Regions from separate parts of the Streptomyces griseoaurantiacus genome, predicted to be linked through region 1. Evidence: riboswitches for the same ligand, from Rfam matches in the RefSeq annotation. Region 1 holds a riboswitch; the other holds the start of a gene.
What was found. Region 1 has a riboswitch for cyclic di-AMP ahead of OHB09_RS13085 (LysM peptidoglycan-binding domain-containing protein). Riboswitches for the same ligand answer to the same signal wherever they lie in the genome.
Positions count from the first base shown of each region.

Region 2: linked by a shared signal. The riboswitch ahead of OHB09_RS04600 (C40 family peptidase) and the one ahead of OHB09_RS13085 (LysM peptidoglycan-binding domain-containing protein) in region 1 are both predicted to bind cyclic di-AMP.

Region 1 covers NZ_CP108326.1:2,962,223-2,969,349, reverse strand. The annotation lists gene OHB09_RS13100 (nucleoside triphosphate pyrophosphohydrolase) at 1-373, shown strand, start outside; gene OHB09_RS13095 (cytochrome P450 family protein) at 494-1,768, shown strand; gene OHB09_RS13090 (LysM peptidoglycan-binding domain-containing protein) at 1,957-2,961, shown strand; cyclic di-AMP (ydaO/yuaA leader) riboswitch at 3,230-3,419, shown strand; gene OHB09_RS13085 (LysM peptidoglycan-binding domain-containing protein) at 3,424-4,137, shown strand; gene eno (phosphopyruvate hydratase) at 4,478-5,767, shown strand; gene OHB09_RS13075 (FtsB family cell division protein) at 5,905-6,384, shown strand; gene OHB09_RS13070 (DUF501 domain-containing protein) at 6,470-7,054, shown strand; gene OHB09_RS13065 (Ppx/GppA phosphatase family protein) at 7,051-7,127, shown strand, end outside.
Region 2 covers NZ_CP108326.1:1,012,671-1,019,797, forward strand. The annotation lists gene OHB09_RS04580 (DUF4135 domain-containing protein) at 1-675, opposite strand, end outside; gene OHB09_RS04585 (hypothetical protein) at 764-919, opposite strand; gene rocD (ornithine--oxo-acid transaminase) at 1,363-2,583, opposite strand; gene ddaH (dimethylargininase) at 2,580-3,416, opposite strand; cyclic di-AMP (ydaO/yuaA leader) riboswitch at 3,999-4,204, shown strand; gene OHB09_RS04600 (C40 family peptidase) at 4,208-4,681, shown strand; gene OHB09_RS04605 (DUF6328 family protein) at 4,769-5,320, shown strand; gene OHB09_RS04610 (ATP-binding protein) at 5,363-5,803, opposite strand; gene OHB09_RS04615 (helix-turn-helix domain-containing protein) at 6,087-6,947, shown strand; gene OHB09_RS04620 (DUF397 domain-containing protein) at 6,958-7,127, shown strand, end outside.

The DNA.
Region 1 (7,127 bases):
CCACCGGCACCCGCACGTCTTCGGCGAGGAGAGCGCGAGCACGCCGGAGGAGGTCAAGGCGCACTGGCTGCGGACGAAGGCGGAGGAGAAGCGGCGCGACTCGGTGACGGAGGGCGTCCCGCTGGGCCAGCCCGGTCTCGCCCTCGCGGCCAAGCTCGCCTCGCGGGCGCGGACGGCGGGGCTCGACGTGCCGCTGCCGGCGGGGGAGGGCGTCGGCTACGAACTGCTCGCGCTGGCGGCGCGGGCGGAGGCGGAGGGGGTGGACCCCGAGGCCGCCCTGCGCGCGGCGGCCCGCGCCTACCGCGACGCGATCCGCGCCCGGGAGTCGGACACAACGGAGTCGGACACACCCGAGTCGGACACTCCGCGCTGAACCCGGACGCCGCAACGCGGACGCCGAGCGGACCGCACGACTTCGCGCCCCCGCCCCCCCCCGCCAGGGGGCGCGGGGGCGGGAGACCGGCGGGCCGTCCCCGGCCGTTAGGGTCGCCGTATGCATGGCGAGCCCTCGCCGCCCCCGGCGGCCCCCACCCTGTTCGACTGGGAGTTCGCGGCGAACCCGTACCCCGCCTACGCCTGGCTCCGCACCCACAGCCCCGTCCACCGCACCCGCCTCCCCAGCGGTGTGGAGGCCTGGCTCGTGACCCGCTACGCCGACGCCCGCCGCGCCCTGGCCGACCCCCGGCTCTCCAAGAACCCCGCGCACCACGACGAGCCCGCCCACGCCCGCGGCAGGACCGGCATCCCCGGCGAGCGCAAGGCCGAGCTGATGACGCACCTGCTCAACATCGACCCGCCGGACCACACCCGTCTGCGGCGTCTGGTCAGCACCGCGTTCACCCCCCGCCGCGTCGCCGAGTTCGCCCCGCGCGTGCAGGAGCTGACGGACCGGCTCATCGACGGCTTCGCCGCCCGCGGCGAGGCCGACCTGATCCACGAGTTCGCCTTCCCGCTCCCCATCTACGCCATCTGCGACCTCCTCGGCGTACCCCGCGAGGACCAGGACGACTTCCGGGACTGGGCGGGCATGATGATCCGTCACGGCAAGGGCCCGCGCGGCGGGGTCGCCCGCTCCGTGAAGAAGATGCGTGGCTACCTCGCCGAACTCATCCACCGCAAGCGGGAGGCGCTGCCCGCGGAGGCGGCCCCCGGCGAGGACCTCGTCTCCGGTCTCATCCGCGCCTCCGACGAGGGCGAGCACCTCACGGAGAACGAGGTCGCCGCGATGGCGTTCATCCTTCTGTTCGCCGGCTTCGAGACCACCGTCAACCTCATCGGCAACGGCACGCACGCGCTGCTGACCCACCCGGAGCAGCGGGCCCGGCTGCAGGACTCGCTCGCCGCGGGCGACATGGGCCTGCTGGAGACCGGGGTCGAGGAACTCCTGCGCTTCGACGGCCCCGTGGAGCTGGCCACCTGGCGGTTCGCCACCCGGCCGCTGACCCTCGGCGGTCAGGACATCGCGCCGGGGGAGGCCGTCCTCGTCGTCCTGGCGGCCGCCGACCGCGACCCGGAGCGGTTCGCCGAACCCGACGTGCTCGATCTCACGCGGCGTGACAATCAACACCTCGGCTACGGGCACGGCATCCACTACTGTCTCGGTGCGCCGCTCGCCCGGCTGGAGGGCCGGACCGCGCTCGCGACGCTCCTGACCCGCCTTCCGGACCTCCGGCTCGCGGTGGATTCCACCGAATTGCGGTGGCGTGGAGGCCTCATCATGCGCGGATTGCGCACGCTGCCCGTGGAGTTCGCACCCGTCCCGAATTGAGTGGGCATCGGTTGCGCATAAACCCGCCCGGACACGAAAAGTGACAGTTCCTCAACTCTGTGATCTTCACGTGATCTGCGCTGCATTAACTTGTAACCGGTGTTGTACTGGCTATACGTTCACGCATCAACAAGGCGGTCCCCCGGATCGCCGCGTTGGGTCACCGCTGTCGTGTGAAAGGCAACCGCATGCTCTCCGGGAACGGTCGTCACCGTCGCCCCCGTCAGGCTCCGGCCCTCCTCGTCGCGGCCGGCGTGACCGGCTCCGCCATCGCCATCCCCCTGCTCGGCGCCACGGGCGCGAGCGCGGCCAGCGGTTCCACCTGGGACCACGTCGCGGAGTGCGAGAGCGGCGGCTCCTGGAGCGCGGACACGGGCAACGACCTGTACGGCGGCCTGCAGTTGTCGCAGGACGACTGGAACCACTACGGCGGCCTCGACTACGCGCCGAGCCCCGACAAGGCCAGCCGTTCGCAGCAGATCGCCGTCGCCGAGAAGATCCTCGCCGCCGAGGGCGTCGCCGCCTGGCCCACCTGCGGCCCGCTGTCCGGGCTCTCCAAGGACTCCGGTTCCGCGGACGTCGACACGGGCCTCGGCAGCGGCTCGGGCGAGTCCGGGAAGTCCGGCTCCGGGCTGGACCTCGGCCTGGACAACTCGTCCGGAAACTCCGATTCGTCCGCCTCTTCGGGTTCCTCGGGGTCCTCCGAATCCTCCGGCAAGTCCTCCGGGAAATCCGGCAGCACGTCCGACGAGGCGTCCGGAAAGGCGAGCGCGAGTCCGAGCAAGAAGGGCGAGGACTCCTCCCGCGCGTCCGGCGATTCCCGCTCCGGCGGCAAATCCACCACATCCCCGGAAACCAGCGACAAGTCCGGCGATTCCTCGGCCGGACGGTCCTCGGGGAGCGCCTCGGAGCACTACCGGCAGAGCCCGGGCTCCTCGGCCCTCGTCGACACGGGCGCCGTCGACGGGACGAAGGGGGCCAACACCCTCATCGCCGACGGAACCGGCCGGCACCGCGGCAGCAGTGCCGAGGACGGCTCCACCTACACGGTCCGCCACGGCGACACCCTCGGCTCCATCGCCGACTCCCTTGACGTGGACGGCGGCTGGCAGGCCCTCTACCAGGCCAACGAGGACGCCATCGGCAGCGACCCGAGCGTCATCCGGCCCGGTCAGAGCCTCGTCGTCGAGTAGGCGCGCCCCGTTCCGGGGGCGTCGGGGGACGCCGGGGACGCCAGGGGAAGAATCGGACGTACGGGGTTGAAGTGCACCCGAAATCAGGGGAGTTTGGTCCCTGGATCAGCCCTGATGTCCGATTCGGCGAAAGTGTGGGATGAGTCTCATAAGCCTTGATCGTCTTTGAAATCCGGCGGATCTCATGTCTACGGTCGTCACCGCTCGCCATCGCGGGCCCCGACGGTCGCAACGCCGAATCCTGCCAGCGGCCGTACGGGAACAGTCGTCGCGTCAAGCGCCGTAGGCAGGAGCGGGGGACCCAGGTAAGTGCCGGGCCCGGCGGCCGGACCACCACGTGGTCCCGGACGGCCGGACACGGCTTGGGGTGAAGTCGTGCGCCACAAGCGGCGCGCGACCGGGCAACTCAACCGGCCCGAACCCGACAGCTCACCTCGCAGGCGTCGGTGAGGGGATCTCTCCATGCTGTTTTCCAGCAAGGGCAAGCACCGCCGTCCGTCCAAGGCCACCCGTGTCGTCGCGCTCGCCGGCGTCACCGGTGCCGCCGTCGCCGCCCCGCTGATGGCGGCCGGCAACGCCTCCGCCGCCACGGCCTCCCAGTGGGACGCCGTCGCCCAGTGCGAGTCCGGCGGCAACTGGTCCATCAACACCGGCAACGGCTTCTTCGGCGGGCTGCAGTTCACCAGCTCCACCTGGGCCGCGTACGGCGGCACCGCGTACGCCGCGCGTGCCGACCTGGCCTCCAAGTCGCAGCAGATAGCCGTCGCCGAGAAGGTCCTCGCGGGCCAGGGCAAGGGCGCCTGGCCGGTGTGCGGCAAGGGTCTGACCGGTGCCGCCTACGACGGCGCCGCCGCCTCCAGCGGCTCGTCCTCCAACGGGTCGAGCAACTCCGGCAGCTCCAGCAGCGCGGGCTCGTCGAGCAGCTCCTCGTCCACCGAGCAGCACGCCTCCCGTTCCCAGGAGCGTCCGGCCGCGAAGAAGACCGTCACCACGCCCACCGGCAAGAAGGTCGAGAAGGGCGACGGCGAGTACAAGGTCGTCAAGGGCGACACGCTGAGCGGCATCGCCGCCGAGCACCACGTCAAGGGCGGCTGGCAGAAGCTGTTCACGCTGAACAAGGACATCGTGGACGACGCGGACGTCATCTTCCCGGGCCAGCAGCTCCACCTGAGCTGACCCTCCCCGGCCCCCTCGCGGGGCCGGCCCCCGTCCCCACGGGTCCCCCACCCCCGGCGCCTCTCCCCCGTACGCGCCGGGGGTGGGGCATGTCCGGACCCGGGGGGCCGCGGAGCCCCGGACGGACCGCCGGGTGCGCGCGCTCTCCTGATACCCACCCCCGCTCATTTTGTTCCGTCAGGAAACAATTCACCCACACTTCTGCCCGGCAAGTGGGCCACACACCGGTGCCGCCGCCTGAGACGGCTAGGCTCGGGAGCGCGAGCCACCCCGGCTCCGCGCCCCGCGTCGGGCCCCGAGGGCCCGGCGTACCCGCGTCACATCCCAGAAGGAGATGCTCGTGCCGTCCATCGACGTCGTCGTAGCCCGGGAAATCCTGGACTCCCGAGGCAACCCCACGGTCGAGGTCGAGGTCGGCCTCGACGACGGCAGCACGGGTCGTGCCGCCGTTCCCTCCGGTGCCAGCACCGGTGCCTTCGAGGCCATCGAACTCCGTGACGGCGACCCGAGCCGCTACCTGGGCAAGGGTGTCGAGAAGGCCGTCCTCGCCGTGATCGAGCAGATCGGCCCGGAGCTGGTCGGCTACGACGCCACCGAGCAGCGTCTGATCGACCAGGCCATGTTCGACCTGGACGCCACCGACAACAAGGGCTCCCTCGGCGCCAACGCCATCCTCGGCGTCTCGCTCGCCGTCGCCCACGCCGCCTCCGAGGCCAGCGACCTGCCGCTCTTCCGCTACCTGGGCGGCCCCAACGCGCACCTGCTGCCGGTGCCGATGATGAACATCCTGAACGGCGGCTCGCACGCCGACTCCAACGTGGACATCCAGGAGTTCATGATCGCCCCGATCGGCGCGGAGTCCTTCTCCGAGGCCCTGCGCTGGGGCGCCGAGGTCTACCACACGCTGAAGAAGGTCCTGAAGAACAAGGGCCTGGCCACCGGCCTCGGCGACGAGGGCGGCTTCGCCCCGAACCTCGGCTCCAACCGCGAGGCCCTCGACCTCATCCTCGAGGCCATCAAGGAGGCCGGCTACACCCCCGGCGACCAGATCGCCCTCGCCCTCGACGTCGCCGCCTCCGAGTTCTACAAGGACGGCGTCTACTCCTTCGAGGGCAAGGACCGCACGGCGGCCGAGATGACCGACTACTACGCGGAGCTCGTCGACGCGTACCCGCTCGTCTCCATCGAGGACCCGCTGTTCGAGGACGACTGGGCCGGCTGGAAGACCATCACCGACCGCCTCGGCGACAAGGTCCAGCTCGTCGGTGACGACCTGTTCGTCACCAACCCCGAGCGCCTGGCCCGCGGCATCGAGGAGGGCACCGCCAACGCCCTGCTGGTCAAGGTCAACCAGATCGGCTCGCTGACCGAGACCCTGGACGCCGTGGAGCTCGCCCAGCGCAACGGCTTCAAGTGCATGATGTCCCACCGTTCCGGCGAGACCGAGGACGTCACCATCGCCGACCTGGCCGTCGCCACCAACTGCGGCCAGATCAAGACCGGCGCCCCGGCCCGCTCCGAGCGCGTCGCCAAGTACAACCAGCTCCTGCGCATCGAGGAGATCCTCGACGACGCCGCGGTGTACGCCGGCCGCTCGGCGTTCCCCCGGTTCCGCTCCGCCGGACAGTGAGCCCCACCGCGGGCGCCCTCGTGAGCGAGCGGCGCCCGTGGGCGGCGTCGTACGTACGTCCCCGTACCCGGTCCCGTACCGTGTGCGGGGACGTACGCATGAGACGGCAGGCGTGAGCGCGACGGGAGGCGGAGGACATGGCCGCGAAGGACCGGGACCGGTTCTCGACCGCGACCAGGCTGCGGCTGCTCGGTGAGCAGACGGCCGCCCGGGTCTACCGTTCGCAGACCCGGCGCCAGGCCCGCCGCTCCCGGCTCACCGGCCGCGCGGCCCTGCTCGCCCTGGTGCTGTGCACGATGATCGTGGCGCTCGCCTACCCGATGCGGCAGTACGTCTCCCAGCGGGCCCGGATCGCCGACGAGGAACGCGAGCAGCGGCAGGCCCGCGAGCGGGTGGAGCAACTGCGCGACCTCAAGGCCCGCTGGCAGGACGACGCCTACGCGGAACAGCAGATCCGGCTGCGGCTGCACTACGTGATGCCGGGGGAGACCGGCTACGTCGTCGCCGAGCCCGGCGCCGCCACCCGTACCCGCTCCGAGGGCGGAACGGCGGCGCGCCCCTGGTACGCCAACCTGTGGGACGGCGTCGACCGGGCGGACGCGGCCGTACGCCGGTGAGACAGTACGGTTCTCGTACGGCAAGAAACCGGCGCCGGGCCCCTCGGGCCCGCGCCGCCACGGACAGAGAGACTCTCGTACGCGCATGGAAACCCCTCCGCCGACCACCCCGCGCACCGGGCCCACCGATGCCGACGTCGAGGCCTTCCGGCAGCAGCTCGGCCGGCCGCCGCGCGGGCTGCGCGCGATCGCGCACCGGTGCCCGTGCGGGCAGCCCGACGTGGTCGAGACGGCACCGCGGCTGCCCGACGGCACGCCGTTCCCGACGCTGTACTACCTGACGTGCCCGCGGGCGAACTCCGCGATCGGCACGCTGGAGGCGAACGGTGTCATGAAGGAGATGACCGAACGCCTCGCCGAGGATCCGGAGCTGGCCGCGGCCTACCGCGCCGCCCACGAGGACTACCTGCGGCGCCGGGACGAGATCGAGGAGCTGAAGGGCTTCCCGAGCGCGGGCGGCATGCCCGACCGGGTGAAGTGCCTGCACGTCCTCGTGGCGCACGCGCTGGCCGCCGGTCCCGGCGTCAACCCGCTGGGCGACGAGGCGCTCGCGATGCTGCCGCAGTGGTGGCGCAAGGGAGCGTGCGTGACGGTCCCGGACGCGTGCGAGAAGGACGAGAAGAACGCAGGGCACGCGAAGAACGCAGCGCACGAGGAGCACGCCGAATGACCAGGGTCGCCGCCGTCGACTGCGGTACCAACTCGATCCGCCTCCTCGTCGCCGACGTGGACCCGGCCACCGG
Region 2 (7,127 bases), 1.9 Mb from region 1:
CAGGGAATTGAGGAAGGCGAACACCGAGTTGTCGGAGGCGAGCAGGAGCAGTTCCCCACCGGGCGGACGAGGCTTGTAGGCGAGCGTGCCGCCACCGCTCATACGCACGCGCAGGACCCTGCGACGCCCGTTGTGCGTCTCCCCCGTCTGGGCCTCGATGCCTGTCACGGGTGGTCGCAGCGAGGGTCGGTCGAACCAGGGCCCGGTGACGTCCCGGGCGAGACGTTGCAGGAAGTGGTCCAGGAAGTCCGTCCAGCGGGCGTGCTGCTCGGCTGCCGCGTAGGGGACGCCCGCTGCGCAGGCGGTGAAGGCCTCGGTCACGAGCGGACCGAAGAGGTCGCCATCGGTCACGTCGAGCAGACCGGGCGCGAGGAGGTCGCCGTGGCGTCTCGTGGCCCGGCCGCACCAGGTGTCGAGGGCGTCGAGCAGTTCGGTGAGCGCGGAGAACCCGGGCCTGGCGAGGGTCGCCGCCAGGAGAGCCGCGTCGCCGTCCCCCTCCAGATACCGTTCGTGCACGAGCAGACCGTCGTCGGTGAGGCTCATCACCGCGGGGAACAACCGGCGGGTGGTGCCCGCCCGCACGGCTTCCACCACTTTCTCCGTGGCGACGGAGCCGTTCGGCCCCGGTTTCCTCGGACCGGTCGGCCGTGCCGCCTCCCACAAAGGCTCGGTCATGGTGTCGGACCTCCCCTGCGCGGTGCCGCCCCGCACGTCGCCGAGCGGCACCGCGTCCTGTCCAGTCGGGCTTACCGGCCGGGGCGGATCAGACGCAGTACCAGCCGATGCACGTGTTGGCCGCGGCACCGGTGCGGTCGGGGATCCGCTGCTCCAGTTCGCCGATCACCAGGTCGAGGTCCTCCTCGGCGGACGGCCGGCTCTCCGGGCGAGCCTGGGTGTCGTGGGCAGGTGCGTGAGTCATGGTTCCTCCAGGGTTGACTGGTTCCGCATGAGTCGTGCGTCGGACACACGGCGCTCCGGTCGCTCGACCCGCTCCGCACGACATGTTTCGCGCGCGGGAGCGCCCGCCGCGATGCTTTCGATGCTGATGGAAAGCATCGGTCGACTTCCGGCCGCCGCCGACCGCACCGACGCACCGACGCACCCTCCGCTGACCAGGCCGTACTGACCGCCGGACGGGGGTGAGGCCGGGGTTCGGCCGAAAGACCGACGACGCGAAAGGGCCCCTCCTCGGCAGGCGCCGACGGCCAAGGACACGCTGCCGGGACCGGGGTACGGCAGTCCCGGCAGGCGCCGACGGCCAAGGACACGCTGCCGGGACCGGGGTACGGCAGTCCCGGCAGGCGCCGACGGCCACGGACACGCTGCCGGGACCGGGGGACGGCAGTCATCCCGCGGGGCCTCTCAGGTCAGCACCCGTTCCAGTGCCGCCAGCGCCCACCGCAGTTCGTCCGCCGTGATCGTCAGGGGCGGGGCGAGCCGGATGGTGGAGCCGTGGGTGTCCTTGACCAGGACGCCCTCCGCCAGCAGCCGTTCGCCGATCTCGCGGCCCGTGCCGAGCGCCGGGTCGACGTCCACGCCCGCCCACAGTCCGCGGGCGCGGAAGCCGGTCACGCCCCGGCCGACGAGTTCCGTGAGCCCGTCGCGCAGCACCACTCCCAGTTCCGCCGCCCGGCGCTGGAACTCTCCGGTAGCCAGCAGGTCGACCACGGCGGAGCCGACCGCCGCCGCCAGCGGATTGCCGCCGAAGGTCGAGCCGTGCTCACCCGGGTGGAGCACGCCGAGCACCTCCCGGCGGGCGACCACCGCGGAGACCGGCACGATGCCGCCGCCGAGCGCCTTGCCGAGCAGCAGCACGTCCGGCAGCACCCCCTCGTGCTCCACCGCGAGGGTGCGCCCGGTGCGGCCCAGCCCCGACTGGATCTCGTCCGCGAGGAACAGCGCGCCCGCGCGCCGGGTCAGCTCCCGTACCCCGGCCAGATAGCCCTCGTCCGGGATGATCACCCCGGCCTCGCCCTGGATCGGCTCGATCAGCACCGCCGCCGTCGTCTCGTCGACCGCCGCCTCCATGGCCGCCAGGTCGTTGTAGGGGACGACGCGGAAGCCGGGCGCGAAGGGGCCGAAGCCGGTACGGGCCACCGGGTCGGTGGAGAAGCCGACGATCGTCGTCGTACGCCCGTGGAAGTTGTCGGCGGCGACGACGATCGTCGCCCGGTCCTCGGGCACGCCCTTCACGTCGTACGCCCATTTGCGGGCCACCTTCACCGCGCTCTCCACGGCCTCCGCGCCGGTGTTCATCGGCAACACCGTGTCCAGGCCGGTCAGTTCGGCGAGTGAGGCGGCGAAGGCGGCGAGCCGGTCGTGGTGGAAGGCGCGCGAGGTGAGGGTGAGCCGGTCGAGCTGGCGGTGGGCCGCCTCGATCAGCGCGGGGTGACGGTGCCCGAAGTTGAGGGCGGAGTAGCCGGCGAGCATGTCGAGGTAGCGGCGGCCCTCGACGTCCTCCACCCAGGTGCCCTCGCCGTGGGCGAGGACCACGGGCAGCGGGTGGTAGTTGTGCGCCAGGACCGGCTCCTCGGCGCGGATGATCCCTGCGGTGGTGGTGTGGGTGCGGGCGGGAGCGGTCATGAACGGATCTCCTGGGTGCAGCACTTGATGCCCCCGCCTGCCTTGAGGAACTCCGACAGGTCGACGGGGACGGGGACGTATCCGCGGGCGGCGAGCCGGCCGGCGAGGGCCGTGGCCTGCGGGGGCATGAACACGTGACGGCCGTCCGAGACCGCGTTGAGGCCGAGGACACGCGCGTCCTCCCGGGTGGCGAGGACCGCGTCGGGGAACAGCCGGGCCAGTACCTCGCGGCTGCCGGGCGAGAACGCCTGCGGGTAGTAGGCGATGTTCGCCTCCTGTCCGGGTCCGGGCTCCCCCGGGTCGAGGACGAACAGGGCGGTGTCGAGGTGGTAGAAGTACGGGTCCACCAGCCGCAGTCCGACGACCGGGACGCCGAAGAACTCCTGGGCCTCGCGGTGGGCCTCCGGGGTGGTGCGGAAGCCGGTGCCGGCCAGGACGTACCGGCCGGCCGGGATCAGGTCGCCCTCGCCCTCGCACACCGATTCGGGCCGGTACACGTCGTGGCCGGCGGCCTTGAACCAGGCCGTGTAGGCGGCGGACTCGGGGCGGCGTTCGGGGGCGTGGAAGAGGGAGCCGAAGACGCGGCCGCCGAGCACGAGGGCGGAGTTGGCGGCGAAGACCATGTCGGGGAGGCCGGGGACGGGGGGCACGTTCTCGACGGTGTGGCCGTACTCGCGGTACGTCCGGACCAGGTCGCGCCACTGGAGGAGGGCGAGGCCGGTGTCGACGGGCACGTCGGGGTGCATCCAGGGGTTGATCGCGTACCGGACGGCGAAGTAGGTGGGTTCGCAGACGAGATAGCGCCGGGGGCGCGGCACACGGGAGTCGGGCACGAAGGGGTACCTCCGCTGATGCGGTGCCAAGGGGGTGAGACCACGGTAGGGAGGGCGCACGGAGGCGGACAAGTGACGAAAACTGCGTGTACGCGCAGTTTCGCTGCGTGCGGGCGCGGGGTCCCGCAACGTTCTTGCGCGGCGCGCGAGCCACGCCGACGTTCGGCTCGCGCACCGCTCCGACGTTCGGCTCGCGCGCCGCTCCGGCGAACGGTGCGGGAGCCGCTCCGGCGAACGGTGGCGAGCCGCTCCGGCGAGCGACTCGGGGACCGCGCGGCCGAGGCCCGGGCGTGCGCGACACTCCGGCGCGGGGGGCCGGACGGGTTACCCCCTTTCGGTGTACGCATACCTCGACTTTTGTGACCGCCCCGGTTGCGCGGCACGGGTGGACACCAGGCGGAACGAGGTATTCCGGTGCTGGTCCGGGGCTCCTCCCGATGCTGGACGCGCCCTGGAACGGGGGGTGTTCACTCGAACAGCAGAGTGGTGAGTAACAACACAAAGCTCCGTTTCCGTTGGGATTTTCAGACATCGGTGGGTGAAGATCCCTTGCGACAGCCCCCGCCACAAGAGGCGGGGCGGTCCGGGCGGACGCCGAATCCTGCCGCCGCCCGGATGACCGGTCGACAGGAGTGGATCGGCAGGAGTGGAGGACCCGAGCAAGACGGGTCGCCGGTACGGACAGTCCGTGCCGAGCAGCCCTTGGGGTGAAGCCGCGTCAGCGGCCGGGCAACTTCGCCAGCCCGAATCCGACAGGTCATCCTTCACAGGCGGCTGACGAAGGGTTGCGCATGACTGCGCTCGATCGTGTCCCGTCGCTGTTGACCCGGGCCGGCACCGCCTCGGCCCTCACCCTCGCCGCCGTGGGCGGCAGCATCGCGGTCCCCGGCGTCGCCTCCCAGGCGTCCGCCGCGACCACGGCGACGAAGGCGCTGCACGTCGCGGCGTCGAAGAAGGGCTCCCCCTACCAGTGGGGCGCCACCGGGCCGAAGCGGTTCGACTGCTCCGGGCTGACGCTGTACTCGTTCAAGAAGGCGGGCAAGAAGCTCCCCCGGACGGCGGCGGCCCAGTACAACAAGACGCGCCACATCTCGTCCTCCCACCGCAAGGCGGGCGACCTGGTGTTCTTCCACTCGGGCAGCTACGTCTACCACGTGGGCATCTACGCCGGGAAGGGCAAGATCTGGCACGCGCCGAAGACCGGTGACGTCGTACGGCTGCAGAAGCTGTGGACCAAGAGCGTCTGGTACGGCAGGGTGCGCTGACCGTCCGGCGGGGGTCTCGGCGCGTGGCCGGTCGCCGTGTGACGTGCGCGGGGGCGTGAGCCGCCGAGGAACGGTTATGTGTGTGACATGGCCGACCGTCCTCACCACGAGCTTCGCAACGAGACCCCGCTGGAACGCGCCGACCGCAACTTCGCCGAGCTGCTGCAGGAGGTGCGCGTCACCCAGGCGGGCGTGCAGATCCTGTTCGCCTTCCTGCTGACGCTCGCCTTCACCCAGCGCTTCCCGGACATCGACGCCTTCCAGCGCACGACGTACGTCGTCACACTGCTGCTGTCGATGCTGGCGGCCGTCCTGTTCACCGCGCCGGCGGCGCTGCACCGCTCGCTGTTCCAGCAGAACGCGAAGCCGGTGATCGTGCAGGTCTCCTCACGGCTGGCCTCGGCCGGCCTGGCGGTGCTGATGCTGGCGTTCACCGGCTCGGTGCTGCTCGTCGTGGACGTGACGCTGGGCCGGGCGGCGGGTATCGCCGCGGGCGCGGGAACCATGGCGGCGTGCGTGCTGCTGTGGGGGGTCCTGCCGCGGCTGGTCCGCCGCACCAGCGTCCGTACGGACCAGCCGGTCACGGAGGGCCCCACCGAGACGCCCGGCGGCCGGGGACGCAAGTCCTCCGAGGACTGAGGGGCCGAGGGCTGAGGGCTGAGGGGCTGAGGGGCGCTCCCTTCACGGGTCCGGCTGGACCGCGGGCACCTTCCACGGCAGCTCGGCCTCGATCGTCTTCCCGCCCTCCCGGGTGGGCCGCACGCTGAGCCGTCCGCCGCACTCGGCCGTCAGCCAGCGGACGATGACCAGACCGCGCCCGTTGTCCTGCTGCACGGCGGCAGGCAGCCTCTTGGGGAAGCGCGGGTGACCGTCGGTCACCCCGACGCGGAGCCGCTCGTCCCGGTCGAGGACCAGGTCGACGGTGAAGGTGGGCGACATTCCCAGGGTGTGCTGCACGGCGTTGGTGGCGAGCTCGGAGACGATCAGGCGCACGGTGTCCGCGGCCTCGGCGTCGGGTGGCAGTCCCCAGTCGGCGAGGACGCCCGCGACGTATCTTCGGGCCGCGGAGACCGAGGCGGGATCGCTCGGCAGAGTGACGGATGCTTCCTGGTGATCTGCCATGGCGTCGTCGCCCCTTTCCCACGGGACCGGAGCCCGGCACGGAGCGAACTTCGCGCTTGCGGTCCCGGACTTGGTGCTGCGCGTCAGACTGCCACCACCCGCGGGCTCCCTGCTGCCGATCCCCCAAGATATGCATATATCTGTCGCCCGAAGCGGTGAACTATCCGACGACCGACCGTATATGGGCGCATGCTCGGTCCATCCTCTACCGTCGCCAACCGGGCCCGCCGGCGCTCGCCGTCGCCGCGACGCGTGTGCGCACGCCGGGCGGAAGGAGTCGGCCATGCAGTACGGACCAGCGGTGCGCCGCCGCAAACTCGGCGCGGAATTACGCGCCCAGCGCGCGCGGGCGGGTCTCACCAGCGGACAGGCGGCGGCCCGGGTCGGCTGGCACCAGTCGAAGGTGAGCCGGATCGAGACGGGCTCCAGTGGGGTGAAACCGGCCGATGTGCGGCTGCTGCTCGACGCCTATGAGGTCGTCGACCCGCAGTTGCGCGAGTTGCTGCTGGTGCTCGCGGGCTCGGAGGACGGCGGCGGCCGGCAGAACTGGTGGCACGCCTACCGGGGGGTGCTGCCGCCCGCCTACCGCGACTTCATCAGCCTGGAAGCGCAGGCCTGTGCGATGCGCACGCTGGAGACGCTGGTCGTACCGGGGCTCCTGCAGACGCCCGAGTACGCCCGTGCGGTGACCCGGGCGGCGGTCGGCCCGCCGGACGACGCCCATCTCGACACTCTGGTGGAGGTACGGCTCGCACGGCAGGACGTACTGCGCGGTGACCCACCGCTGCGGATGAGCGCGGTGCTCGACGAGGCGGTGCTGCGCCGCGAGGTGGGCGGCCCGGCGGTGATGGAGGAGCAGCTCAGACGGCTGGTGACGGCCGCCCGACTGCCCCATGTCCGACTCCAGATCCTGCCGTTCGCCGCCGGTGCGCACATCGGCGTCACCGGCCCTTTCGTAATCTTCTCGTTTCCGAGCACTTCTGATCTGGACGTGGTGGTTCTCGACCACTTGACGAGTAGCCTCTATCTGGAACGGAAAGAAGAACTCCAGGCCTACGCCGAGGCCTTCAGCACCTTGCAGAGCAACGCTCTCTCGCCCGAGGACTCATTGGCTCACCTCACCGCGCTCGCCGAACGCGCGTAAGGAGGAACCCATGCCCGCTTCCGCTTCTGCTTCCGCTTCCCATTCCGCATCCGCTCCCGGTGCCGCTCGCGCCGCCCGATCCGGCGTCCCCCGGGCCCTGCCCGCCGGCGCCTCCCTGCCCGGGGTGCTGTGGCTGCGCAGCAGCCACAGCACCGGCATGAACAACTGCGTGGAGACGGC